DNA from 2 places in the Robertmurraya beringensis genome. Region 2 is predicted to be linked to the other one. Evidence: predicted binding sites of a transcription regulator. Region 2 holds the regulator's gene; the other holds the start of a gene.
What was found. Region 2 encodes LexA, which represses DNA repair genes until DNA is damaged. Its sites were predicted from a motif close to CGAACATATGTTCG; they were not measured.
Positions count from the first base shown of each region.

Region 1 (12,600 bases), on a different contig from region 2:
CATTATCCCACCCATCAATAAACTTTCCCTTATATATTCGATTAACTGGTGAGAAGTCCTTCCCAAAACAAAAAAACCTAACGGAATGTCAGGTTTGAGGCTATACAACTCGCTGTTTAAGGGCGGTTGTTAAGTAATATCTAGGAGTGCCGAAGTACATGTACTGGTTATATTGTGGGTAGGAAGACTCGAATTGTATATATATCGGTGAGTCTAATAACCATGGATAATTTTGATAGAATTTTTGGTCACCATATACCATTGCTGTGAGTGCTAATGGTAGCTCTTTTTGGAAAATATGAAAGCGAATCAACGCATAATTTTCGTCGAATTCTCCGTTCGTAACATACACTTTCCCTAATAATGTGTATTGACCCATAACTGGTTTCCACTCTGCTAACACTTCATCTCGAAATTTGCTATTTACCGCATCATAATCGTAGCAATATCCAATTGTTAAAAATAACTCACCTGTTACGTCTGAATGCGTTAAGGTATATTTTCTCTCATCTACAGGTTTAAAGGGTGTTGCTGGTGGAAAGTATGTCACATTTAACATAGCCGGATCAAACTTACTCATGTAAGCCTCACTCCCCTGGATGAAGAAGTAGTATTTCCTACTGTATTTTATGTGATTGAATGTTAAATGTGACAACAGCCTATTTTTTCTTCTTCGTTGTATTCCTACGTAATTCCATAACATTCGTATCAAGGAGCTTCCATTGTGCGTTTTCATACAACCAAGATGACTCCACATACGCAATCGAATCGGCATTATAGGCACCGCTAATTCGTTGGGAACCTTTTAAGCCCAATTGATTCCCAGTCACTTTAACAGGTTTTAGCGTTCCAAACGGAAGGACCATGAGCTCTGCAGGTTCATTTAGTTTGCCATTATGATATAATCCAAGCCGCTCGTAATCTTTTGCTCTATTTCTTAAGTCAAACTGATACGACTCATTCGTATTTTCTATAGTCATATTGGCTTTATATCCATTTAGAAAAGAAGTCTGAATAACCAGTGGTGCAGGTACGGTTAAATCGGTTAACTGATCATCCTTAACTGTATATAAATAATGATTAGATAATCCGCCACTTCCACCCGTGTTAACCGCTAGGAATAGGTCTTTTACGCCATCATTGTTCAGATCTTTGAAGTCTATTCGTGGTTCGTATCCACCTTCAAGATTGATTTTATGGTCTTTTCCAGTTGCCGAAAGGATTTCCAATGTTATAGAACGTAAGAAGATTGCTCCTTCCTCAAAGGGCTCCCCCTTCACATATATCGTATCAAGTTTTCCATCTCCGGTAACATCCATTTGTTCTTTTACGATGACACTTTCAAGCATGTTAGCTTCCTCTACTGCATATACGCCTGTGATCGCGGACAGTGACATAAAAAAGAAGGCAGCAAAAGCAAACAATAGCTCTTTCTTCATTTATAATTCCTCCCTGAGCAATATCATTATTTTATTTTGCCCATAAGTGGAAAAAAGATGTAGAAAAAACAAATATAACAAAAAATTAGTTTGCTAAATGTTTAATAAGTGAGGGTAACCAATCTGATAGATTACTAAAACGAAACCCAAGCTCGCTTGCCTTAGCGTTGCTCATATTCCAGTTGTTTTCAATACCATATGGTGAGTGTTCAGTCGAGTCAAAAGTACTTGGCAGAATGGCCTTCTTGCCAACCTCGCCTTCTATAAGTATCATCAATTCTGCCATTGATATCTCCTCGTTTGCACAGGCATTGATGGGGCCATTGAAATTTTGCTCACTTACCCAGACAAGAAAGTTCCCTGCTTCCTTTTGATGAATGAATCCCATTTTGGCTTGTAAGTTCGGAAATCCGATCATAGACCCTTCCTTTGTTCGATTAATATGTAGAAGTAAACGTTCCGTGTAATCATGCTCTCCGAGAACAATGGGAATTCTAACAGCAATCACAGGAAAATCTGCCTCTTGGAAGAATACCGCCTCCGCCTGTCGTTTTCCTTCTTGATAGGTAACTTTGTCTGGTGGTGTATCAGAAATTGGATATGAATATGGATCAAAGTCTGCTTCTACCACATTTTCAGCATAATGATAAACGGACATCGTGGAAGTGAAAATGTATGTATGAATTTTGTCAGTAAGTGCTTGAATGGCAATTCTCGCATCTCTAGCGTTAAAGCAAATCTGATCAAATACAACATCCCAATTTCTCCCACTAACAGCTTCCTTCACAGAATCTAAATCAAATCGGTCAACTTTGAGTGTTTCAACTCTGTTCTCAAATGGAACCTCACTGTTTTGTCTTGTTGCCACAGTAACTTTTACCCCTTTGTTAAGCAACTCTTGAACTAAATTAACTCCGAAAAATCTAGTTCCCCCAAATACTAAAGCCGTTTTCATTCGATTATCTCCTCCTCAAGATTACTTAAATCATATTTATATATATTCAATCACTACCGCTTATTCACCTTTCTGCCCTTTTGTTAAAAAGTAAAAGACCAAATCGTAGGGATTTGGCCTTTTACACGTTTATGATGAGCTTTTTTAGTCTTTTGTAGCTTCGTTAACTTCTTTTTGAGCAACCGACCATACAGTTTTTGCTTTGCCAGCATCGGTTTCATCAATAATAAAGGATCCGTTTGAGTAACGGTCATTATGTCTTAGATCAGAAGCACGAACTTCTTCGACATGACCTTTTTCTGTACTCACAAAGATTTGGTCTTCTTCGCTAACGATAACTGCACCGATCACTCGGTGTGGGTTCGCCTTTAATTCTCTTAGCATGACCACGCCGCGCTTGGCACGTGAAGTAATTTCAAATTCATCTAACTTCATCTTTTTGATGGCACCGCGCTGAGTCACAATCACAAGACTTTGAGAACGGGGATCATCGACAATTTTACCAGCTGTTAAATAATCGCCATCCTTTAGGTTCATTCCTTTCACACCTGCAGCTCTAGCGCCAACGATACTGACTTCGTCTTCAGCAAAACGTAAACCGTACCCTAAATGAGTCGTTAATAGCAACTCCTTCGTACCATCCGTTTCATGAACATCAAGTACTTCGTCGTCATCCTTTACATTAATCGCGACGAGTGGCTTTGAATATCTTTGAGCTTTATATGCCTTCAGTTCGGTTTTCTTAACCATTCCATTTTTCGTAATGAATAACAAGAATGCTTCCTTCTCAAAGTCTTTAACAGGAAGTACCCTTATAATCGTTTCGTTACGGTCAATTGGAACAAGATTTGCAATATGTTGACCGAGGTCCTTCCAACGAATATCAGGAAGTTCATGCACTGGACAGTACAAGTAATTCCCTTTATTCGTAAATAACAGAACCACATCGGTTGTGTTCATATCAAGCTGTGCGAGTAATTGGTCGGAATCTTTCATCCCGAAATCCTGACCATTCGATGCAGCATACGACCTTGGGCTAGTACGCTTAATATAGCCTTCCTTCGTTACAGTGACAATCACATCTTCGCTTGCTACCATAACCTCAAGATTGATCTTAATTTCCTCAATCTCCGCTTCAATTATGGTACGACGTTGATCGGCAAAGCGTTTTCGAACATCCTTTAACTCTTTTTTAATCACAGAAAGAAGCTTGCTTTCACTTTCTAAAATAGCAGTTAGTTCCTCAATTTTCTTAGCAAGTTCATCTGCTTCATTTTGAAGAGCGGTAATATCTGTGTTTGTTAAGCGATAAAGCTGTAAAGAAACGATTGCTTCGGATTGTGCTTCGGTAAAACCAAATTTCATAATCAAGTTGTCTTTTGCATCACGCTTATCTTTTGATCCACGAATGGTTTGGATAACTTCATCTAAGATGGATAAAGCTTTCATTAATCCTGCTACGATATGTTGGCGGTCTTTCGCCTTTTGTAAATCAAATTGAGAGCGACGAGTGACGACTTCCTTTTGGTGCTCAATATACGCATCGAGAAGCTGTGTAAGGCCCATAAGCATCGGACGACGATGATGGATAGCAACCATGTTAAAGTTGTAGGCAATTTGAAGGTCTGTGTTCTTGTATAAATACATTAGTACACCTTCAGCATCCGCTTCTTTTTTCAATTCAATCACGATACGAAGTCCTGTACGATCCGTTTCGTCACGAACCTCAGACATACCTTCTATTTTACGGTCTAAACGGAATTCATCCATCTTTTTCACAAGGTTTGCTTTGTTTACTTCAAAAGGAATTTCTGTAATAACAATTTGCTGCTTACCGCCACGAACCGTTTCAATTTCTGCTTTTCCGCGAACAATGATTTTTCCTTTACCCGTTTCGTAAGCCTTTTTGATTCCGTCTACCCCTTGAATGATTCCACCAGTTGGAAAGTCAGGTCCTTTTATCACAGTCATTAAATCATCAACGGTACAATTCGGCTGATCCATCCTCATGAAGACACCATCGATGATCTCATTCAAATGATGCGGAGGGATTTCTGTGGCATATCCAGCAGAAATTCCTGTAGAACCATTAACGAGAAGGTTAGGAAACATCGCTGGAAGTACGGTCGGTTCATTGGCTGTATCATCGAAGTTTGGTATGAAATCGACCGTTCTTTTGTCAATATCACGCAATAATTCCGACGAAATTGCACTTAAACGGGCCTCTGTATAACGCATCGCAGCTGGTGGATCTCCATCGATGCTACCGTTGTTTCCATGCATTTCAACAAGAAGATTACGTAGCTTCCAGTCTTGACTCATACGTACCATGGCATCGTACACAGAGGAATCTCCGTGTGGGTGATAGTTACCGATAACGTTACCGACTGTTTTAGCCGATTTACGAAACCCTTTATCGTTTGTATTTCCTTCAACATGCATCGCATAGAGAATTCGTCTTTGTACTGGTTTTAAACCGTCCCTTGCATCAGGCAAGGCACGGTCTTGAATAATATATTTACTATATCTTCCGAAGCGATCACCAATGACCTCTTCAAGTGGTAAATCGCGAAATTTTTCTGTCAAACTCACTGTTCAGTAACCTCCTCAGCAACAGAAATATTTTCATTTTCTAAAATACTTCCGTCTTCCTCTAAACCGAAGGCTACATGTGTTTCAATCCACTTTCGGCGAGGCTCAACCTTATCGCCCATTAATGTAGTCACACGACGTTCTGCTCGAGCAGCATCATCAATGCGCACACGAATTAATGTTCTTGTATCAGGATTCATCGTTGTATCCCAAAGCTGGTCAGCGTTCATCTCACCTAGTCCCTTGTACCGTTGAATCATATAACCCTTACCAACCTTTTTAATGGCTGATTGTAAATCGTCGTCGCTCCATGCATACTCAATAATTTCTTTCTTACCTGTTCCTTTACTCACTTTATAAAGCGGTGGAAGGGCGATGAATATTCTTCCAGCTTCAAGAAGAGGTTTCATGTAACGGTAAAAGAATGTAAGGAGAAGAACTTGAATATGAGCACCGTCGGTATCGGCATCGGTCATAATAACAACTTTATCGTAGTTGATATCGTCAATATTAAAATCTGCTCCAATTCCACCACCGATAGCATGGATGATCGTATTAATCTCTTCATTCTTAAAGATATCCTGTAATTTTGCTTTTTCTGTATTAATAACTTTTCCTCGAAGTGGAAGGATCGCTTGGAATCGACGGTCACGACCTTGTTTAGCAGATCCTCCGGCAGAGTCACCCTCAACTAAGTAAAGCTCATTTTTCTGAGGATTTCTAGATTGGGCCGGCGTTAACTTCCCTGACAAAACAGCCTCAGAGCGTTTCCTTTTCTTCCCGCTTCGTGCTTCTTCTCTAGCTTTCCGAGCGGCTTCACGAGCTTGATACGCTTTTATTGCTTTACGTATCAATAACGTACTGGTCTCCGGGTTTTCTTCTAAAAAGTAAGACAAATACTCAGAAACAACCGAGTCTACAGCAGAACGTGCTTCGCTCGTTCCTAGCTTTCCTTTTGTTTGTCCTTCAAATTGAAGAAGTTCTTCTGGAACACGCACGGAAATAATGGCTGCAAATCCTTCTCGTATATCCGCTCCATCCAGGTTTTTATCCTTTTCTTTTAACAGGCCGATTTTACGAGCGTATTCGTTAAATACACGAGTCATGGCTGTTTTAGCACCAGCCTCATGTGTTCCACCGTCTTTTGTACGAACATTATTGACGAAGGATAGAACATTTTCCGAATATCCATCATTGAATTGGAAAGCGTAATCCACTTCAATTCCACCGCTCGTCCCTTCGAAGCTGATAACTGGGTGTAAGACGTCCTTTTCCTCGTTCAAATATTGAACAAACGCCTCAATTCCATTTTCGTAATGGAAAATCTCGTGGAAGTCATTACGGTCATCAATAATTTCTATTTTCATGCCTTTTAAAAGAAAGGCAGATTCTCTCAAGCGTTCACACAATGTTTCATAATTGTAGGTGGTCGTTGAAAAAATGGACGTATCCGGCTTAAAGTGAATCGTCGTACCGGTTTGATTCGTTTTTCCTACTTTCTCTAAAGTAGTCACAGGTTTTCCACCGTTTTCAAAACGCTGCTCGTAGACAAAGCCATCTCGCTTAATCTTTACCACGAGCCACTCGCTCAATGCATTTACAACCGATGCACCTACACCGTGTAACCCACCACTTGTTTTATACCCACCTTGACCGAATTTTCCCCCTGCGTGAAGGACAGTTAAGATGACCTCAGGAGTGGGTTTTCCCATTTTGTGCATACCCGTTGGCATACCACGCCCTTTGTCCTGCACACTTATGGAATTATCTTTGTGAATTTTTACGGTTATATGGTCTCCATGACCTGCTAATGCTTCATCAACAGAATTATCTACTATTTCATACACCAAATGGTGAAGCCCTCGTGAATCTGTACTACCAATGTACATTCCTGGGCGTTTACGAACCGCATCTAACCCCTCTAGTACTTGAATGGCATCATCGTTGTATTCAAACGTTCCTTGATTTTTTGCCACGTATAATACCCCTTTCCTTCCGTGCCAGCCACATGTCTCTATCTATGTAATGGACCTGAACGTCTTTATACCTATTCGTTCTTACAAGTAAATTATCCTTTAAATATTATGAAACGAAGACTACAGAACGAATGTTCTCATCTCGTATTTTATCACATTTTTTAAGACACCTATGCTTTATTGTATATATTTCTTTTGATTTGGCAAATGGATATTTTAAAAACAAAAGTATTTTAGACGAATATTCTTCGATTACAGAAATGTTTATAAAGCCTATAATAAAAAGAAAAACACTCTAATCTTAATGACTAGAGTGAAGGAGAAAAAATTATTTTGTCAAAGCATGTTCTACTTTAATGCATCGATTCATAACGACCGTGTAGCCTTTGCTTTTTAAAAATTCGAACGCTTCTTCATTTTCTAATCCTAGTTGTGCCCAAAATACATCCGCATCGATTTGATCGAACTCTTTTGCCACTTCTGGCAGGAATTCCGATCGTCTAAACACATTCACTATGTCTACATGGCCTTCAATATCAGTCAACTTCGCTACGGCTTTAATACCAAACACTTCATCTACGGTAGGGTTAACTGGAATAATTTCATATCCAGCATTTTTCATAGCTTCAGAAACCATGTAAGAGGTACGTTCTGGATTATTGCTTATTCCAACAACAGCGATTCGCTTTGCCTTTTTTAAGATTTGCCCCAATTCTTCACGGCTCGGATACTCGATTGGCATCAAACTCACTCCTCTTAATTTTTGTTTAGTATGCCCTTACATTCTTTAATCATAGCCAATTGAATGATAAAAGGCTAGGAGAAACTCCTAGCCACGCATTACTTTTTCACTATTTGCTGATTAAAAGTTTGTAGAGCGGTCCATGCTGTTTCATCGGCAAAATATCTGGACCAGCTCGCCACCCCCGCAAGGTCATACTTTACCGCTAAAATCGTTCTTGCGGTAAGAGACTGTTCATCTTCAAGCCATACCTTATAGGTAGTCGCCTGATCGGGAACATAAAGCTCGGCATAATTTTGTCCGCTAGCTGCATCATAGATAGGAGTTAAGTTATTTGTGGTTAACCATTCTTTGATTTGCGCCATGCTTTTGGATTTGGAGGAAACTTCACCGCTGTCTTTGATTTCCCATAGTCTTGTGTAAAGCGGAATACCTAAAATCAGCTTTTCATTTGGAACGATTTCCAAGAGCTTTTGAAGGTTGGTTTCAACCCATGGAAGGCTTGCTACGCTCCCGGCTTTTGGCGAGGAACCCCAATGCTCATCGTAGGCCATAATCGCAAGATAGTCGACAATTTCTGCAAGCTTATCACGTTCATAGAAAGCAGACCAATTACCTTCTGCCATAAATGTAATGTCCATGGAAACAATTAAGCCTGCTTCATGTAAGTAGGGTGTTGCCTCTCGGACAAATTGTGTCACAAGTGGCCCGTCTTCTTCTCTTACATTTTCAATATCAATATTGATTCCGTTCAGCTCGTATAACTGACTGTAATGTAGGAGCTCTCGAATCATCTTCTGTCTCGTCTCGTAATCCTTAAAGGCTGCGTGAGTTAGGTCAGGATCAAACGCGTTGGAGAATAGTCCCCAGACTTGATAGCCCTGTGCCTTTGCCCATTTCGAGTACTCCAGAGAAGCAAGGTTCCCGATGGTTCCCGTTTCGTCCTTTAGTTCGAACCAGGTTGGTGAAACAACGTTTACTCCGTTCATTACAGGAATCATAGTAGTATCTGGGTTTTTCGTATACACTGCTTCCCAAGTAAGGTTGATCGGTCCTTCAAAGGTTGGAGTATTTACAGCTTCCTTTTCATATTCTACATTGATGGTTACCTTATCCTGTGTTTCAATTAAGTCCTTAGATATAAATCCAGCAACTCCGTCTATTTTTCTAACAAAATAGAATTCTTCCTTCTCATCTTCAATCCAAATCTTTTCCCCGTTTGATACATCTGCAACATAAGGAGATTGTAAGGTTGCGTCTGTACGCAGTCGAAGTTTTTCCTCGTGAACATCCTCATTCGTAACCACAGCATTTTGAAGAGTATCTCCATCCTTTTCAATCCATACGGCATTTGAGTTTTCAAGTACACGGTACGTAACAGGATAAAACTGAATGACTGGGTCAAGCGCTACATATAATTGGCCTTGTTCATCTACTAATGGAGCAAATTGGAGTTCAACCGGCTTCTCATTTATAAAATAGGTTAAGGACTCTGTAGGCATTTGTACCACTTTATTAGAGGTAGTAATGATGATTGAGTTTGATTTTTCATCAAACGCGATACTATCATCAATATTCTCCTTCAAAAAGTCTAACGATACATAGACGCTTTCGCCTTCTATAATCGCATTTCCTTGTTGTTTCCCTTGAAATAGAACAGGATTTTCTCCCGTGAAGTAGCTTGTTTTTTCGCTTGAAGCAAAAGGATAGAAGAATAATAGAATACTAGAGATAATCACAAGTATTGATGCAATGAGCCCTGTGATGGTCCATCCCTTTGATACAACCGGTTTTTTCTTATATGTTTCTAGACGTGCCATGTTTCACTCTCCCTTACCTTCATCGTACCCGAAAAGATGATCTTTTGAAAAGAGGGTTTCGACATTCGTTCATTTTAGCCTCTAAATATGACGATTGAATAACAAAAAAGTTACGAGAATATAATGGAAAAAACCAATTGGACATGGTTTTTTAAGCGATACATGGTACAATAATAAGACGGTATATGAAGTGTGAAGGAGTCTTTGTATGATGGAAATTGCATTAATAATTATTGTTTCTTACCTGCTTGGTTCCATCCCCTCAGGGTTAATTGTTGGAAAAGCATTTTACGGTATTGATATCCGTGAGCATGGAAGTGGAAATTTAGGTGGAACCAATACGTTTCGTACTTTAGGGAAAAAAGCAGGGATGATTGTTACCGCTGCGGATATCTTAAAAGGTACACTTGCCTCGGCCCTTCCGATTATGTTCGGAGTGGATGGTCAAATTGATCCTTTAATAGCGGGGATGATTGCGGTTGTTGGGCATATGTATCCTGTGTTCGCTAATTTTAAGGGTGGAAAAGCGGTGGCTACGTCAGGTGGAGTTCTTTTAGCATGTGCTCCAGTGATGTTTCTGGTGATGGTCGTTGTATTCTTGCTTAGCTTATACATAACGAAGTTCGTATCACTTTCTTCAATTATTGCATCCATTGTAGCAGTGATTTATGCAGTGATTGCAAAGGAACCACTGTTAATTATCGTCGTTTCATTACTTTCTTTATTTGTTATTTATCGACATCGAGCGAATATCAAGCGAATTATCAATAAAACAGAACCAAAGATTAAATGGATGTAAGACCCGACAAAGGGTCTTTTTTTTGACTAAAATTTTGCAGGTTTTGACTTTTTTAATGAAAAACATACATATTACGATGAAATTCACCATATAGATGGAGTAGAAATTACGCTAGATGGGAGATAAGAGAAATGACGGACGAGATGAAAAAGTGTGAAACAATGGTTGCTGAAATGGTTCATGAAGTGAAGAATCCTCTGACAACCGTGAAAGGTTTGCTGCAATTATTAAAACCATACTTGGTGATGATAGAAAAAGAACAATATGCGGATCTCGCCATAAGTGAAATCAACCGTGCGGATGAGTTACTTACCGCATATGCTAATTCAAATATAGCCAGTTCTCCTCAGCAAAAGCTTGTGTGTGTGAACAGGTTATTAGAGGAAATGAAATTGCTTTTTGAAAGAGAAGCAAATGTATATAGAATTCAATTTCATACTCAATTCGATCCCGATCTTCTTAAGGTAGATGTTTGTCGTAATGAATTCAAACAAGTGCTCGTCAATTTAGTGAAAAATGCGGTTGAATCACTAATAGAGGTCCAGGATGCCCGAGTCCGAAAAATTACTTTAGAAACCAATGTTCTAGAAAACAGAATACATGTGGTTGTAAAAGATAACGGTTCTGGGATGGATCAAGCGACCCTTGCGCGACTGTTTACCCCCTTTTATACCGAAAAATCTTATGGTACAGGCTTGGGATTATCGATTTGCAAAAAGCTGATTGAAAAGCATAATGGCTTAATCACCGTTGAGAGCCAAAAAAACGTAGGAACCACTTTTCAAATTGCTCTGCCTATTCCAACAGATGTAGACTAATTGTCATAGATAACCCCTAAATAAATATAGAAAAGAAAGGCCCGACAAGAGCTTGTGTAGCTGCTTTCATCGGGCCTTTCTTTTATTTGTGTTAGGTCTCTTTGATTAACTCATCTTCAAAGAAAAAGGTATTTGGGTATTCCTCAACAATGTACGAATACCTCTTCATATTTTTAACATATTGACATTTAGAGATGACGACAGACTCACCAGACACTTTTATGCTTACTTCTTCTCCGCTGTTATATAAATTCTTTTTCATTCTCTCATCCTGTCTTATATTTTAATTTTTGATCCATAGAAAGTTAAGTATTACTCAATTATGACAGTCCTATTTATTTAAATCCAGTTTTTTATGGTTTGGTAAAAATTTTATCACTCTAACAAAGTGGAATATGGTATCTTTATGGAGGTGAATTTTATCAGGAGGAACGAACGATATGACGAATAACATGTTCTCTCTTAGTAAAACAGAGCATAAGGATGAGCGAGTACTTTCCTTCTTAGAAAAAAACGGAGGAAATCATGCTTCTCACTTAATTTTGTTGCGCGATAAAGAGTTGTTTTGGGCTGTAGATGAAAAGGTGTTAATTGCTTATAAAAAAATTGCGAATAAATTGGTTGTATTAGGTGATCCCATCGGTGATGAAACTTATATAGTGGATGCAATAAAAGAATTTCATGAATACTGTGATGAACTACGTTTAACTCCTGTTTTTTATCAAATCAGTGCTAAATACATGCACTATTTTCACGAAACTGGTTTTTCCTTTATGAAGCTTGGCGAAGAAGGTATTGTGGATGTGACAAACTTCTCTCTTGCTGGAAAACAAGGAGCGAAACTTCGTACAAAGTTTAATAAGTTTACAAGAGAAAACTTTCATTTTCGAGTCATCACTCCTCCCTATTCGCATTCATTCCTTGCAGAGCTTCGTGCCATTTCTGAAGAGTGGTTAGGAGACCAAAAGGAAAAAGGATTTTCGGTTGTCTCCTTCAGTGAGGAATATGTTTCTTCATATCCGGTTGCTTTATTAACGAATGCGGAAGGTCGAGTGGTCGCTTTTGCTACATTAGCAACAGATTATAAAGACACAGTAACGATTGATTTAATGAGAAAATCGACTAGTTCCTCATACGGGACAATGGATGTACTTTTTATTCATATCTTTCAATGGGTTAAAGAACATGGATATCAGTACTGCAGCTTAGGTATGGCCCCGCTTGCCAATGTAGGACAAACTAAATACTCGATTACTTCTGAAAAATGGATTCGTTTTATCTTTTTGCATGGTAATACTTTATATAAATTTAAGGGTCTTCAAGAGTTTAAAGGCAAATTCACTTCAAGTTGGGAACCGAAGTATTTGGCTTATAAAAAGTCCCCTTTAATTCTTGTGATTATTCAATTGATTCTATTAATCAATCAACCTCCTTTATCAACGAAAACAAAAGAGGTTGT
Region 1 is NZ_JBHLUU010000127.1:11,830-24,429, forward strand. Features, by position in the region: gene ACFFHF_RS22985 (nucleotidyltransferase family protein) at 1-3, opposite strand, end outside; gene ACFFHF_RS22990 (staygreen family protein) at 101-580, opposite strand; gene ACFFHF_RS22995 (YybI family spore inner coat protein) at 660-1,439, opposite strand; gene ACFFHF_RS23000 (NAD-dependent epimerase/dehydratase family protein) at 1,525-2,394, opposite strand; gene parC (DNA topoisomerase IV subunit A) at 2,539-4,986, opposite strand; gene parE (DNA topoisomerase IV subunit B) at 4,983-6,962, opposite strand; gene ACFFHF_RS23015 (CoA-binding protein) at 7,291-7,704, opposite strand; gene ACFFHF_RS23020 (glycosyl hydrolase family 18 protein) at 7,803-9,524, opposite strand; gene plsY (glycerol-3-phosphate 1-O-acyltransferase PlsY) at 9,736-10,323, shown strand; gene ACFFHF_RS23030 (ATP-binding protein) at 10,455-11,141, shown strand; gene ACFFHF_RS23035 (hypothetical protein) at 11,233-11,403, opposite strand; gene ACFFHF_RS23040 (phosphatidylglycerol lysyltransferase domain-containing protein) at 11,582-12,600, shown strand, end outside.
Region 1: a site for LexA is predicted at 7,087-7,100, ahead of parE (DNA topoisomerase IV subunit B). Genes of this name have one in related genera too.

Region 2 (12,600 bases):
GTCCCACTAATTCCTGGAAATCATAGGCTTTAAAATCAAATTTAGTTCCCTCATTCCACTAATTCCTGGAATTCATAGGTCTTAAAATCAAATTTAGTTCCCTCATTCCACTAAATACTGGAATTCATAGGTCTTAAAATCAAATTTAGTTCCCTCATTCCACTAAATACTGGAATTCATAGGTCTCAAAATCAAATTTAGTTCCCTCATTCCACTAATTCCTGGAATTCATAGGTCTTAAAATCAAATTTAGTTCCCTCATTCCACTAATTCTTGGAATTCATAGGTCTTAAAATCAAATTTAGTTCCCTCTTTCCACTAAATACTGGTAACCATAGGCGCTAAATTAGTCCTTCACAATAAAAAACGCCATGATGGCGTTTTCATTGCGTACTATTATTGTTTTTATCGTCACCCTTACCTGGATGAACGGCCTGGTAAATAGCATTTGAAAATTGGTCGACTTCTTCCATCGTTCCACCATGCATCTGGTTGTCTGCACCTAGCTTACTTTTATCCCCTTTAACTGGGTTATGAATGCGTACCATATTTCCCACCTCCTCCTCTATAGGATGGACATTTCCCATCATACTTATCAATATTTAGATAGTGATGGACGAAATCACAATGTCCTGTATAATAGATGAGATAATAATTACAGGGTGAGTGTGATTAGGTGGTTAATGCAATAGGATATGTCACGTTTTTAACATATGAACTAAATCAAAAATTTTCTATTCGAAAGAACCATAATGTAATTAAACTACATAGCTACAAAGAAATTGCTGATCAATATAATAGACCCGCATATGAGGTTACATGTAAATATAGTGTCTACCTACCTGCACATTATGAATGTAAATCATTAGAGGACTATACAGGTAGAGTCTATCCCTTCTTAGAGCATTTTCTTAAAAACATTATTCGAACTGAAGTCCATAGCTTAACTTATAAAGAACCTCCGATAAGGAAGAGGCGAAAAAAGGAAAAAAATTCAGCAGAATAAAAAAACACCTTTTCTGTTTGTTTGTGCAGAAAAGGTGGTCTTTATTTGGGATTGAGTCAATCAAAACATAAGCCTATGTACAGGGCTTGTCCGTGACAAATTACTTGCCCGTTTGCTTGTTCATTGCTGACATCATTTGATTGATTTTCTTCTGAGATGGTTTCATTCCCATTTGCATCATCATCATTTTTAGCATTTGTTCATTGATTGGTGGGTTTTTCTTTAAGTAGCTCATCATGTAACGGCGAGCAATGAAAAAACCTAGTGCAACACCTGCTGCTAAAGCAAGTACGCCTACTAGAATATGCGTCCACATACTAAACTTCCTCCTTCATGTTGTCTATCATACAGTGTACTAAACCAAATGCTATTATACAATATTTGCTGTGCAATTTCTCCTATTTTAAATTAACTTTCTTTCCTTAATTGGTCTGAGCCACCCGTAACGCTCATGTCCGAGGTCAATTGCCAAAAATGAGCTTTCACTTTTACGTAAAACTTCGAAGAAAAGTGTCTCCGCATCGTAACTACCAAATGCATGAATAGTAATATGCTTTTCGAATATCTCTAGTTTGGCAGAGCTTACATGTCCATTTTGAATATAGTATATCCCCTGTTTGTGTTCAAAATCCTGATTTTTTCCTAGTTGTTGAAGAATATATTGTTGAAGGCGAAGTGTCGATAGAGGTTTTGTAATAAACTGGATTTGTTTTTTTAATATATTTTTCAGTTCACCGAAGGATTCATTATACTCAGCAAACAGATCAAAGAACATCTTTTCTCTACCAAAATAATGAGAGGCAAATTCATCATCGATTAAATACAACTGATATGTTCTCACCAAGCTCCTCCTCGTCTGACCAAATAATGTTATTTCTCTCTATTATAAAGAAGTAGAAATAGAACGTTTGTCTTACGTCGTCAAAAACTTCCACTATTTTTGTCGGAAAAAGTCGTAGATCTTGATGCATGAAAAAAAGGCTGTTCTATTTCTAGAACAACCTTTTCAAACTTATAATAGAGCCTTAACTCTAGCAACTACATTTTCTACTGTAAATCCGTATTCTGCCATGATTTTTTCACCAGGAGCAGAAGCACCGAATGTATCAATTCCTAATACTTCCCCTTCATCTCCTGCATAACGATGCCATCCTAGAGATGATCCCATTTCAATAGCTAAACGCTTCTTAACAGTTGGAGGAATAACACTTTGCTTATATTCACGAGATTGCTTTTCGAAGCGATCCCATGAAGGCATACTTACTACTGAAGCTGAAATTCCTTCTGCATCAAGTGCTTTTTGTGCTTCAACAGCTAAACCTACTTCTGAACCAGCAGCAAGCAATAATACATCTGCTTGTTCTTTAGATGCTGGTGAAATAACATAAGCACCTTTCTTAACGCCTTCATATGCATTTTTATCTGTGTCTTTAATGGTAGGTAAATCCTGTCTTGTTAACACTAAAGCTGTTGGAAGATCAGTTGATTCAAGTGCAAGCTTCCAAGCTGCTGCTGTTTCATTACCATCAGCCGGACGAATAACACCTAAGTTTGGCATTGCACGTAATGCAGCAAGCTGTTCAACTGGCTCATGTGTTGGTCCATCTTCCCCAACTGCAATTGAGTCATGAGTGAACACATACGTTACAGGAAGACCCATTAATGCAGCTAATCTAATAGCTGGACGTAAGTAGTCAGAGAATACAAAGAAAGTTCCTCCAAATACCTTTACTCCACCATGTAGAGCCATACCATTTAACGCAGCACCCATCGCAAATTCACGAACGCCAAACCAAATGTTCTTACCTTCAAACGATTCAGGAGTAAAATCACCTACACCTTTAATCATTGTTTTGTTAGAACCAGCAAGGTCAGCTGAACCCCCGATAAATGAAGGCGTGTTCTTAGCGATTGCATTAAGAGCTTCACCTGATGATGCACGGCTAGCAAGTGCTTTTCCTTCAGGATATACAGGAAGATCCTTGTCCCAACCTTCTGGAAGCTCACCTTTAATAGCAGCTGATAACTGTTGAGCAAGCTCTGGGTAGTCATTTTTATAAGAAGCGAACATGTCGTTCCACTCGTTTTCTTTCTTTACACCAGTTTCCACAATGTATTTATTAAATGTATCATATACTTCTGTGGGAACATGGAAATCTTCTTCAAACGTCCATTGGTAAGCTTCTTTCGTTAGCTTTAATTCATTTGCTCCAAGTGGGGCACCATGAACATCTGATTTACCAGATTTGTTTGGTGAACCATAACCGATTACAGTTTTTACTTCAATTAGTGTAGGACGGTGTTGATCACCTTGAGCATCTTCAATTGCTTTTGCAATTTCCTCAAGGTTATTTCCATCCTCTACACGAATGTATTGCCATCCATATGAATCAAAACGTTTTTCAACACTTTCAGAGAATGAACGGTCTAAGTCACCATCAAGAGAGATATCATTTGAATCATATAATACAACTAGACGACCAAGTTTTAAATGTCCTGCAAGTGAAGCAGCTTCAGCAGAAACACCTTCCATTAAGTCTCCGTCACCACAAATGCTATATGTATAATGATCTACTACATTGTAGTTACCTTTGTTATAAGTAGCAGCTAAATGTCTTTCAGCCATCGCCATACCAACTGCCATTGCAATTCCTTGCCCTAGTGGTCCAGTGGTTGCATCTATACCTGGTGTATGTCCAAATTCAGGATGACCTGGAGTTTTACTTCCCCATTGACGGAAGCTCTTAAGATCATCCATCGTTACGTCATAGCCTGATAAGTGAAGAAGACTATACAGCAATGCAGAACCATGCCCTGCAGATAAAACAAAACGATCACGGTTAAACCACTCTGGGTTTTTAGGATTATGATTCATAAAGCGCGACCATAATGTATAAGCCATTGGAGCAGCACCCATCGGCATACCCGGATGACCGGAATTAGCTTTTTCAATCGCATCAATTGATAAAGTACGTATTGCGTTTATTGCTAGTACATCATTTTGTTCAAACATTTTTTCAACCCTTCCTATTCTTTATCTAATAATCCCACTTTTTAATATTATATCTGCTCTACTATTTATACAACAGATTGGCTAAATAAATTTTGAAAAAAACACATATTTTATAATTTTCTGTGTATTCTATCATTTCCTGGTGAATAAATTTAGAAATTAATGTAGTTTTTTGCTATTTTTTAGTTTCTTAAGCTTTTCAGGTGTTACATCCTCGCCCAAAGGATCAATAATTTTTACACCTTCGAGCGTTCCTAGCATAGATGATCGAAATATTTGTAAATATTCACTACGAAGCTTTGACTGCTCCTTTGCTTCCGCTTCTGTTAACCCTTCAGCTTTTGCTTTTTTTGCTAGTTCATTAATTCTAGCGATTCTTTCCTTCGGTAGCATCTCTTTGCTCCTTCACTTTTAGTTTTACCAATAGAAATCATGTTACTAAAAGATATAGTCTTTGACAAGGAAGAAGCGTAAAGAGGTACGAATAACAAAAAATGCCAACAATTTTTATGACTTGTTAGCATTTGGTGAGATATTTTTTAGATGTTTTTCCTCTTCTATGTATTCAAGATATCTTCGATTTACTGTAGCTTTTGAGATTTCATAGCCGAAACCTCTTAAAGTTGCAGCGATTTCCGAAAATGTTAAATCATTGTCTCGTAACCGTACAATCTCTGTTATCGGTACTTCAATACGCTCTCTCCCTGCATGAACACCGTTATTTTTCAGATTTTTCTCTGGTCTGTAACCGTTTTGAACAGCTCGGTTCATTCCTCTTTTAATTTTACTATTATGAAGCTTTCGCTGATATTCCTCTACCATACTTACAATTTGCAATACCATAGAATCCGATTCAGATAATTGTAACTCACCGTTATGTGAGACACTGAAAAGTTTGATGTTATCCTTTAGTATACAATGAAGCAAAGCGATTTTGGCATTTCCTCTACCAAGTCTCGTTTCATCTTGAATAAGGACTGCATCTACTTTCTCATTCTTTAATCGTGAAAGTAGGAGCAAAATACCCTCTCTGTCAAAGTCATAACCACTTGCCTGTTCCTTTATCACTTCAACAACTTCCATGTCGTGTTGTTTTGACAGCTTCAATAACTCTTCTTCCTGTCTTTTTAGAGAAGAGTACTGTGATTCTTTTTCAGTACTTACTCTACAATAGATAATTGCCTTCATATTTCCTCCTAATTCGAAGCAAGCTCTCTAACAGCGGAATCGTTTAATTCTACAGGTATATAGATTTCATCACCTACTAACAATACGTTCCCATTAATATCATTAATTTCTTCTACCCAGGATACAAACTCTGTTTCAGACAAAGCATGCTTATCAGCGTAGTTTTGACAAAGGTCCCAAAGAGTTTCTCCTTCATTAATCGTTACAGACATATATTTTTCCTCAACTGATTCACCACTAGAAATTACTAAAATAATCGACGCTAGGATAGATAAGATAACTAGAATAATAGCATATGAATATTTGTTCCATAAAGTTTTCATGTAAAACACCTCTATTAGAATGTATGTTCGTATTTATGTTATTATTATAGACCGAACATTTGTTTTGTGTCAACAATTATTCGAACTTATGTTTGTATGCACTGGTAGAACATGCTATAATATAGTCAAGATTAACCAATGAGGGGCGGTAAGTATGACAAAACTATCAAAACGTCAGGTCGATATACTAGAATATATAAAAGAAGAAGTTAAGCAAAAGGGCTATCCGCCTTCCGTTCGTGAAATTGGGGAAGCGGTTGGTTTAGCTTCAAGCTCAACCGTACACGGCCATTTAGCTAGACTTGAAAGCAAAGGGTATATTCGAAGAGATCCAACAAAGCCAAGAGCTATTGAGATTCTGGATCTTGATGAGGTGGTAAGCAATATACCAAAATATAATATCGTTAACGTTCCTGTAGTCGGAAAAGTAACAGCTGGTATACCTATAACTGCTATTGAAAATGTTGAAGAGTATTTTCCTCTCCCGGAACGCCTTGCCCCCGCGGATGAACAAGTATTTATGCTTGAGGTTATGGGAGACAGTATGATTGAAGCTGGAATCCTTGATGGAGATTACGTGATCGTGAAGCAGCAGCAAACAGCGAATAACGGAGACATCGTTGTTGCCATGACCGAGGAAGATGAGGCGACAGTTAAGAGATTCTTCAAAGAAAAAGATTATGTTCGTTTACAGCCGGAGAACTCTTCTCTAACACCAATTATCCTACGAAATGTGTCTATCCTAGGAAAAGTTATCGGAGTATATCGTCATATTCATTAATAAAGGAAAGCAAGCATCAATAAATGCTTGCTTTCTTTTTTTACATACAATGGATCAAAGCTCTTTCTTCGACTGAACATTGAGATTATTATTCATAAACGCCACCTCACCATTTACATTCAATCATACAAAGAACCCTCAACACCAGAAAGTGTTGAGGGTTTCTTTATAAGGATTAATACATTGACATGTATTGCTCACGCTCCCATGGATGTACTTGTGTACGGAACATATCCCACTCGATCTCTTTTGCTTCCACGAAGTGTTCGAAGATATGCTCTCCAAGAGCGGTAATCATTGTTTCGTCTGATTTTAAGTTATCTAAAGCAGCAGCAAGTGTAGCTGGTAGATCTTCGATACCAACAGCTTGACGCTCTTCTTTGTTCATAACGTAGATGTTACGGTCAACTGGAGCTGGCGGTGTTAAAGAGTTCTTCACTCCGTCAAGACCAGCAGCAAGTAATACAGCCATTGCTAAGTAAGGGTTAGCAGCAGGGTCAACGCTACGTACTTCTACACGAGTGGAAATTCCACGAGATGCAGGGATACGGATTAGCGGTGAACGGTTTCTAGCAGACCATGCAACGTAGCAAGGTGCTTCGTAACCAGGTACTAAACGCTTATAAGAGTTTACAGTTGGGTTCGTTACAGCTGTAAAGTTAGGAGCGTGCTTAATGATACCAGCGATGAACTGACGAGCAGTGTCGCTTAGTTCTAGGTTTCCAGTTGGATCAAAGAATGCGTTCTTGCCTTCTTTGAATAATGAAACGTTACAGTGCATTCCAGAACCGTTTACTCCGAATAATGGCTTCGGCATGAATGTTGCATGTAGACCGTGCTTACGTGCAATTGTTTTAACAACAAGCTTGAACGTTTGGATTTGGTCACAAGCGCTTAATGCATCAGCATATTTGAAGTCGATTTCGTGTTGTCCTGGAGCAACCTCATGGTGTGATGCTTCAATTTCAAAGCCCATTTCTTCAAGCTCTAACACGATATCACGACGGCAGTTTTCACCAAGGTCCGTTGGAGCAAGGTCGAAATATCCACCGTTGTCGTTTAATTCAAGTGTAGGTTCTCCAGCTTGGTCAAGCTTGAATAAGAAAAATTCTGGCTCAGGTCCAAGATTGAAATCAGAAAATCCTAAGTCTTGCATTTCTTTAATAATTCTTCTTAAGTTGTTACGTGGGTCACCTGCAAATGGAGTTCCATCTGGATTGTAGATGTCACAGATTAAACGTGCCACTTTACCTTTTTCAGCTGTCCAAGGGAAAACCACCCATGTGTCTAAGTCTGGATATAAGTACATGTCTGACTCTTCAATACGAACAAAACCTTCGATAGAAGAACCGTCAAACATCATTTTGTTGTCTAAAGCTTTTTCAAGCTGACTGATAGGAATCTCCACGTTTTTGATAGTTCCTAAGATGTCAGTGAATTGCAAACGAATAAACTTTACATTTTGTTCTTCTGCCATTCTTGTAATATCATCTCTTGTAAACTTAGCCATTTTGTTTCCTCCCTTGAATAGTAAATCTCTTTTTATTAGTGGAAAAAGCGTGACATATCACCTTGGCGCAATGACGAACGATTAAAGCGGCCAGCATGCATAAGCTCTGAGCGCAACATTTTTCGTAACTCATCATCGGACAGATCACGTCTTGCTTTCTCTGCTTCCTTCACCATTTCTTCTGAAAGCACCTGTTGCTCTTTCACAGAAAAAATTTGCTTAATTCCTGCAAGATTCACACCTTGCTCGATCAGATCTTTTATTTCTAAAAGTTGATCAATGTCATTCAAAGAAAACATTCTTCTGTTTCCCTCTGTTCTAGCCGGAGAGATCAATTGGTGCTCTTCATAATATCGAATTTGTCTTGCAGATAGTTCTGTAAGCTGCATCACAATTCCAATTGGAAATAATGGCATGGAACGACGGATATCACTTCCGCTCATTTGTAGTCCCTCCATTTCTCTCTTTCATATTTTCATTATATGAAATGTCAGTTTTTCTGTCAACATAATGTTAGTTTATATAACATGGAATTTTTGTAGAAAAAGAGAAATATTAAAATACCCTACATAATCTACTTAGTTGAGACTAATTAGTTGTTTTTCTGCTAATCGGTTCAACGCAATCAGTATGGCCAATTTCACATGAGAATAAGTTAGTCCCCCTTGTACATAAGCAACGTACGGTGGTCGAATCGGTCCATCGGCGCTCAGTTCAATGCTCGCTCCTTGAATAAATGTTCCCGCAGCCATAATCACATCATCTTCATAACCAGGCATATAAGCCGGGTATGCCGTTACATGTGAATTAATAGGAGAAGCAAATTGAATAGCTTGACAAAAGGCAATCATTTTCTCTTTGTCATCAAACTGAACCGATTGAATTAAATCTGTCCGTTCTGCGTCCCAGGACGGATTTGTGTTCATTCCTAATCTATCAAGAATAGCTGATGTAAAAACCGCACCCTTTAATGCTTGTCCAACCACATGCGGAGCTAAAAAGAAACCTTGGTACATTTCTTGAAGGCTATAAAGAGAGGCACCCGCTTCTGCTCCGATACCTGGTGAGGTCATCCTATAGGCGCATGCTTCTACATATTTTTCTTTTCCAACGATATACCCACCGGTTTTGGCAAGTCCCCCACCAGGGTTCTTAATTAAGGAGCCTGCCATTAAGTCAGCTCCTACATGACAAGGCTCCATTAACTCCACAAATTCACCATAACAATTATCAACAAATACGACAACATCTTCTTTTATATTTTTAACAAATTCAATCATTTCTCTAATTTGATCAATGGTAAAAGAAGGTCGATTTGCATACCCTTTAGAACGCTGAATACCGATCATTTTTGTATTTGGTTTGATCATGGTTTTTACATATTCGTAATTGACCTGTCCATCCTCTTTTAAGTCCACACTTTGATAGGATATCCCAAATTCCTTTAATGAACCTACACCATTCCCACGAATCCCTACTATTTCCTCCAATGTATCATACGGTTTTCCCGTTATGTACAAGAGCTCATCTCCTGGTCTTAACACACCAAATAAAGCGATGGAAATGGCATGCGTCCCGGAGATGATTTGCGGACGAACAAGCCCTGCTTCTCCACCAAACACATCGGCATAAATTTTCTCTAAAGTATCTCTACCAATATCATCATAGCCATACCCTGTTGAAGGGATAAAGTGTGAATCACTTACTTGATGACGTTGATAGCTTTCTAAAACGCGAAACTGATTCGCTTCCACCGTCAGGTCAATTTGTTGATGCTTCATAAAAATTTGCTCTTCGACCTGCCGAACAATCGGCTTTAATGCTTCCCCAAATGTGAAATGCTGATACATGATGTTCTCCTAACTAAATGCTGTATTGATTTATTTGTCCTAATATTTGGTGATCATTGAGTACATATCCTTTGCATAGATACATATCCTTTTCTTCTTCGAATGCTAGCTCCCTTAGTATCGTATCATTTTTTAATTGAGCTAACAGCTTTCCTTCTGTGGAAGGAACCTCAACTTGGTAAAATTTCATTTCTGAAATAATCACCTGTTCCATTTTTTGCTTTAATAAAAAGCGATCTTCTTCACTAAATGCAGAAATCTGCAAAGTTTCCGTTTTGGCAGTTGGAACAAAGTCAGGATTTTTCATATCTCTCTTATTATAAACGGTCAATTGTGGGATTTGCTGAATATCTAAATCCTCGAGTAACTTATGTACGGTTTGTTCATGCTGATATGAGTCCGCACTCGACATATCCACGACGTGTAAAAGAAGATCTGCTTCTCGTACTTCCTCCAAGGTAGAACGAAAGGCAGCAACCAAAGTTGTTGGAAGGTCTTGAATAAATCCAACCGTGTCTGTTAGTAATGTACTAAAACCGCTTGGAAGAATCATTTTTCTCGTCATAGGGTCAAGTGTGGCAAACAGCTGATTTTCCTCGAACGAATCTGCTTCCGTTAAGCGATTGAAAATTGTCGATTTCCCCGCATTCGTATATCCAACAAGCGCCACTTGAAAGGCTTTATTCTTTTTCCGACGCTCACGATATCGATCACGATGCTGCACGATTACTGCGAGCTGGGCTTTAATATCGTCAATTCGTCTTCGAATATGTCTTCGGTCGGTCTCAAGCTGGGTTTCCCCCGGACCTCTCGTCCCTATTCCAGCACCCAGTCGAGAAAGCTGTGTTCCTTGCCCACCCAATCTGGGAAGTAGATATTGAAGCTGGGCCAATTCGACTTGAAGCTTCCCTTCTTTCGAACGTGCACGTTGGGCAAAAATATCCAAAATCAACTGCGTTCGATCAATAATTCTCGCAGAGATGTCTTTTGATAGATTTCGTACCTGACTCGGCGAAAGCTCATCATTAAATATGATAATATTTGCTTCTGTTTCCTCCTCTAACGCTCTTAACTCTTCAACTTTCCCTTTACCTATGTATGTAGATGGATGGATTCTGTCTCTCTTTTGAGATAATGTTGCTTGTACTGTACCTTTCGCGGTCTCCGTTAAAGAAGCGAGTTCCTCCATCGAATAGTGAAATCTTTCGTCATCCTCAATCGTTTGACAACCAACGAGAATCACCTTTTCATATTCATGCTTTTGATCCAAGAAATCACCTCATTATCCTTTTTTCATATCATACCAAATAATTGTTTTTAATACTAATTTGCTAATAACAAATAAAGCAGGCTACTTGTAGCCTGCCCCCTTTTTACTCATCTTCTTCAAATATAAGATCATTGCTTCGTATGGTCATTAAATCATGCCGATCGAAGTTGTTTATCATTAACAACCTCATTGCCTGGGCACGAATCGATTTTTCAAGTACATTTCTTACGTATCGTCCATTCGAGAAACCAGCTGGACTAAACGCAGATTTCACCCAAATGAGATGTTCTCGAAGCTTTCTTTCTGCTTCATGGCTCAAGGTGTATTCCTTTTCCTTCAGCATTCTTTGCCCAATTTCCATAAGTTGCTCAATGCTGTAATCCGGAAAATCGATAACAAGCGGAAATCGAGAATGCAATCCAGGATTGAGTGTGAGAAACTCATCCATTTCTCTCGAATACCCTGCCAAAATTAAAATGAATTCATGTTGCTTATCCTCCATATGTTTGACGAGTGTATCAATGGCTTCTTTACCAAAGTCTTTCTCCCCACCCCTACCAAGAGAGTAGGCTTCATCAACAAAAAGAATCCCTCCGAGAGCCTTCTTTACGAGATCTCTTGTTTTTTGGGCAGTATGTCCGATGTATTCACCGACTAGATCAGCCCGTTCCGCTTCAATTAAATGACCTTTCGTTAGGACATTCATTCGTAGAAATAACTTCCCAATCAACCTAGCAACCGTCGTTTTCCCTGTTCCAGGATTGCCTTTAAACATCATATGGAGCGCTTGTTTTCCTGCTTTTAATCCAGCAGCTTCTCTTTTTTTGTTCACATATATCCATGCGTAAATTTCCTTTATCATTCGCTTCATTTCTTCCATTCCAACAAGCGCACCAAGTTCTTCCTCAATCTCCTTTAATGCTGCATGCTCAGGGGGAATGGCCTTTGGAGCCACATATGGTTCGGTAACAGTGGGTTTTCGTTTCTGTGAATTTAAGACAATGCTGATTTGTCCATTGTTTTTCATTCGAATTGGTTGGTCCAAAGCTTTCACCTCACATAATAAAACAGTATACGCGCTTGGTGCATGATTTGTGACAAATGCCTATAATCAGCTATATTCATGGTCTCAAAGTAGTCATGCTTTTCCCATTATTTAAGCGATTACTCTATATGTATTCAAAAATATTTATTTTAGAAATCAAAGACCCGCTTCCGTGAAGAAAGCGGGTCTTGAATGAAGTTCCATTATTGATTTTGACCATCTAAATCAATTTGCACATTACGCAATGGAGAGAATGTGGAAATGGCATGCTTATATACAAGCTGTTGCTTCCCTTCACATTCAAATAGAATCGTAAAGTTATCAAAGCCTTTAATTGTTCCTCTTAATTGGAAGCCATTCAACAAAAACACCGTACAATTTGTACTGTCTTTGCGAAGTTGATTTAAAAATTGATCCTGGATATTAATGGCTTGCTTCATAATAAATCCTCCTCTTTTATCTCTATTTCATATGTATTCGATTTTATTTTTAGCTTTCCTTCAATATACGTAGAAATTTCCTTAATTTTTTTTCGAATCTGTTGCTCATTTGTCACATGTGTCATATCAAACCAAGTAACATCCATTTTATTTCTGAACCATGTGAGCTGACGT
Region 2 is NZ_JBHLUU010000016.1:114,613-127,212, forward strand. Features, by position in the region: gene ACFFHF_RS04885 (hypothetical protein) at 384-548, opposite strand; gene ACFFHF_RS04890 (YneF family protein) at 1,107-1,322, opposite strand; gene sirA (sporulation inhibitor of replication protein SirA) at 1,410-1,847, opposite strand; gene tkt (transketolase) at 2,019-4,019, opposite strand; gene ACFFHF_RS04905 (DUF896 domain-containing protein) at 4,179-4,412, opposite strand; gene ACFFHF_RS04910 (YneB family resolvase-like protein) at 4,527-5,207, opposite strand; gene yneA (cell division suppressor protein YneA) at 5,216-5,530, opposite strand; gene lexA (transcriptional repressor LexA) at 5,685-6,311, shown strand; gene glnA (type I glutamate--ammonia ligase) at 6,487-7,821, opposite strand; gene ACFFHF_RS04930 (MerR family transcriptional regulator) at 7,857-8,264, opposite strand; gene ACFFHF_RS04935 (methionine gamma-lyase family protein) at 8,400-9,671, opposite strand; gene hflX (GTPase HflX) at 9,685-10,941, opposite strand; gene spoVK (stage V sporulation protein K) at 11,045-11,986, opposite strand; gene hfq (RNA chaperone Hfq) at 12,190-12,426, opposite strand; gene miaA (tRNA (adenosine(37)-N6)-dimethylallyltransferase MiaA) at 12,423-12,600, opposite strand, start outside.